DNA from 2 places in the Shewanella sp. Sh95 genome. Region 1 is predicted to be linked to the other one. Evidence: predicted binding sites of a transcription regulator. Region 1 holds the regulator's gene; the other holds the start of a gene.
The links. The regulator MetJ, encoded in region 1, represses methionine synthesis genes. The targets are predictions, from matches to a motif close to TAGACGTCTAGACGTCTA.
Positions count from the first base shown of each region.

Region 2: the regulator MetJ is predicted to act here: its motif matches at 1,307-1,324, upstream of metH (methionine synthase).

Region 1 covers NZ_LGYY01000054.1:11,165-13,374, reverse strand. The annotation lists gene nrfD (NrfD/PsrC family molybdoenzyme membrane anchor subunit) at 1-40, shown strand, start outside; gene AEA42_RS04345 (sulfite exporter TauE/SafE family protein) at 183-926, opposite strand; gene metJ (met regulon transcriptional regulator MetJ) at 1,034-1,348, opposite strand; gene metB (cystathionine gamma-synthase) at 1,571-2,210, shown strand, end outside.
Region 2 covers NZ_LGYY01000272.1:26,746-28,955, reverse strand. The annotation lists cobalamin riboswitch at 73-297, opposite strand; gene AEA42_RS19945 (histidine phosphatase family protein) at 473-1,195, opposite strand; gene metH (methionine synthase) at 1,426-2,210, shown strand, end outside.

The DNA.
Region 1 (2,210 bases):
ACACTTTATTGTGTATGCAGGCCAAAGCTACTTAAGCTAACGTATTGATGCTAGCGCAATAAGCATCACTTAAATGCGATTAAGTGATGCTCGAATGGATGACAACTCGTATCCACAGCAACAAAAAGCACCGTTAAACGGTGCTTTTTTTATGGCTGCGATTGGTTGCAATTGGCAGGAGATTATTGCGGTAATAACTCAATCACTGATTTGACCGTGAGCACTAAGGCGCTGATAGCGCAGAGGGCTAAGGTCGCCATCTTGGTCTTATGTTTATCCACATTTCCTACCAGTTTGCCTGCCACGAGATAGCCTAACAATACCGAGGGCAATAGCATTAGCGACAGCCAAAAGTGCTTGATTTCGAGTAGGCCCGTCACCCCAAGAATCGCCAAGGCAATGGTCGAACTAAAGATAAAGAAGGCCGATAACGCCGCGCGAAACTGCGAAGCATCCTTACCCGCCAATAAAATCGCCATCGGAGGGCCACCAATGGCGGCGATATTGCCAAAGATCCCCGAGACGACTCCCGCGCCAAATAGCGTCGCTTTGTTCACCGGTAGGCTGAATTTATACAGGCTCAGCACCACGGCGACCGCCACAATGGCCGCAATCGCCAAACCAAGAATCGGCTGCGGCGCAAACAGTAATAGGCTAGCACCGATAAAGCCACCGGGTACTCGACCGATGAGCGCGTATTGCAAGCCATTGAATTCTAAATGGCCGCGTTCACGCAATAGGGTGAGTAGCGCGATGGAAAATCCCATCACAATCACGGGAGCGGGCACTAATTGGGGATCGACGATATACAGCAACGGACTGGCGACCACTGCTAAGCCAAACCCAATCAGACTCTGGGTGAGGGCACCTAAAAACACAATCACAGACGCAATAGCGAGCGTTTGTGGATCGATCAAGGAGAACATAGGATTCCATCAAAACAAAATAGGGATCGTTACTTTAACCCACCACGCCGGATGAGCATTAACGATCCCTCATAATTAGTTACGGCAGGATTATGGGCGCTTAAGCGTTATTCCATGTCTTCCCACTCGATCCCCATTTCGTCCATCAACCGCTTCGCTTCAGCGGGGATGCTGTCTGGGCACTCTTTCGACAGATCGGCATCATCAGGCAGAGGCTGGCCGGTGTAGGCATGCAAAAATGCTTCGCACAACAGTTCGCTATTGGTCGCGTGGCGCAGGTTGTTGACCTGACGACGCGTGCGTTCATCCGTGAGGACTTTTAGCACTTTGAGCGGAATAGACACAGTAATTTTCTTTACTTGTTCATTCTTCTTGCCATGTTCAGCATAGGGGCTGATGTATTCCCCATTCCATTCAGTCATTGACTCACCTGTTATAACGCTAAATTCGGGGCAGATTTTAAACCCTTACAGATTACAGTCAAATTATTGCTACTATTTCTTAGCGATTGCAAACAGATTTCTTTATGTTTAGACGTCTAAACGTCTTAACGCCTATTGACGATACCACTGGGCTTAGGTACATTTAGACGTCCAGACATCTCTTTGCGAACTTAGGAGTTCCCGATGACCGCAGGCAAATTAGTGACCGAGCGTCAATTAGCCACATTGGCAGTGCGTCAGGGTATCGAAAGCGATACTCAATATGGCGCCGTGGTGCCGCCAATTTACCTGTCGACGAATTACGCCTTCGATGGTCATAAAAATCCTCGCGAATTTGATTACAGCCGTTCCGGCAATCCTACCCGCAGCATCTTAGGCGATGCCTTAGCTAAGCTGGAAAAAGGCGCAACCGGTGTAGTGACTTGTACTGGCATGGCAGCCATTACCTTAGTGACCACTTTACTGGGCCCAGATGATTTACTGGTGGTGCCCCACGATTGTTACGGTGGCTCTTACCGTTTATTTACTAATTTGGCGAAAAAAGGCCAATTTAAATTGCTGGTGGTCGATCAAACCGACAGCCAAGCGCTTGCGCAAGCGATTGCCCAGCAACCTAAAATGGTGTGGATTGAAACCCCATCCAACCCATTACTGCGGGTGGTTGATATCGAAGCTATTGCCAAGGCAAGTCATGGTGTGGGCGCGTTAGTGATAGTGGACAATACTTTCCTGTCACCGATTTTGCAGCAACCGCTATTGCTCGGCGCCGATATCGTTATCCACTCCACCACTAAATACATTAATGGCCATAGCGATGTGGTGGGCGGCGCGGTGGTCGCCA
Region 2 (2,210 bases), on a different contig from region 1:
GGCCACAGGGCGAAACGTATCAATATCATTTTCTGCTCCCTCGAGTCACCCGCTCGAGAACTAAGGCTGCACGCAGCGAAAACAGAAATAGGCAGGTCTCCTGACTTGTAGCAAAGAAGGTTCTAGGTTCTAGGTTCTAGGTTCTAGGTTCTAGATTCTAGGCTCTAGATTCTAGGCACTTCTTTTAACTACTCACAGTTGCGGGTACAGTTCGGGCTGGCTGATGGGCAGCACCCCGATTCCCTATTATGTTTGGGTTGATCCGGCGTTTATAACGACTATTGCCTTAAGCGAATAGCGCAGGATAAAGCGAAATTCCCAACACCTATTTCTGCGACATTTAAACTTAGCGAACACCATGTGCTATATGGCTCAAACGTCAGGGAAAAGCATTATCCTATATCTTGCTCATTAGGCAATGCAGTTTAAATCAGAAAATTTTCATCATCCCATTTAGCATGAGATTTCTAACTCAATCAGCATGGCCCGATGGCCAGTCTAAGCGCCAGTATCGAGTTCCATGTTTATCTTCGAGTACATTAATCGTCACCACCGCGGCAACCGGTAAAGTCAGTTGACTGTAAAACCCTACCGTTCTCACCGCCCCCAATGCTCTTGCCATTAAATGACGGATCACTCCGCCGTGGGTCAGAATCCAGATATTGGCTGTGGGTACATTGGCATTACACTCGCCGTGGGCCTGTTCATCATCCAACGCCAGCAGGGCAAACTCTTTATTGAGGATCTGCTCTATTGCGCCATCGATACGAGCCTCGAAACTTGCCATCGTTTCACCATTGGGCGGCGACACGGCCCAAGGATCTTGCCAATAGGCCGCCATGCGCTCGCCATCCTGTTGATATAACTCATCGAGCAAGCGACCATCCCAATCGCCAAAATCCATTTCTTGTAGATCCTCCAGCAGGTTGACCTCAAGCGACGAAGGCGTTGGTGCCGCTAAATGTGAACTCTCAGACAAGCTGGAATGCGGCTCCAGCGCCAACACCTTGGCAAATTCAGCGCAGCGCTTTGAGGTAGAGCTGTAAATACCGTGGCACACAGTCGCCTGCGCCGCCACTGCTGCCGACATCTGCCGCCAGCCCTTCTCGCTCAGTGGAACATCGACTCTGCCACGTAAAATCGCCCCGCCTTCGCATTCCCCGTGGCGTAACAGTAATAAGCGAACTTGTTTCATATATGCCTTTTAAAAATCTTAGGACCTAAACTCTAGATTCTAGATTCTAGATTCTAGATTCTCGCTCCTAATGACTTTCACCTTGCCCTGACAATCCGATGTCGCGTATTATGGACGTCTATACGTATAAATGTCCAAATCATAACGAACGACATTCAATAATAAAATGCAATTTACCGCAGAATTGCATATTTTTGGACTCAACTTAGCTGTAGTAAAGGTAATCATTTATGGCGATATCTCTCCATCGAGCCAGCCAAACACTGGCAGACATTCGCAACCAGTTGTCAAAGCGCATTCTGATTTTAGACGGCGCCATGGGCACTATGATCCAAGGCTACAAGCTAGAAGAAGCCGATTACCGTGGCGAGCGTTTCAAGGATTGGCATACCGACGTTAAGGGCAATAACGATCTCTTAGTGCTCACACAGCCACACATCATCAAACAAATTCACACCGACTACCTATTAGCCGGTGCCGATATTATTGAAACCAACACTTTCAACGCCACCACTATCGCCATGGCCGACTACGATATGCAGTCGCTGTCCGCCGAAATTAACCGTGAAGGTGCGCGCCTCGCCCGTGAGGCCTGTGATGAAATCGAAAAAGCCACGGGTAAACCACGTTATGTCGCCGGTGTGTTAGGACCCACTAACCGTACCTGCTCTATCAGCCCCGATGTTAACGATCCCGGATATCGCAATATCCACTTCGATGAGTTAGTGACCGCTTACTGCGAATCGACCCGCGCCCTGATTGAAGGCGGCGCCGATATCATTATGGTCGAGACCATCTTCGATACCTTAAACGCTAAGGCCGCCTTATTTGCCATCGAAACCGTGTTCGATGAACTCTTTGGCGCTAACTCGCCAGCACGTTTGCCAGTGATGATCTCCGGCACTATTACCGATGCCTCGGGCCGAACCCTGACCGGACAAACCACCGAAGCCTTTTATAACTCCCTTCGCCATATCAAGCCCTTATCCATTGGCCTTAACTGCGCTCTCGGCCC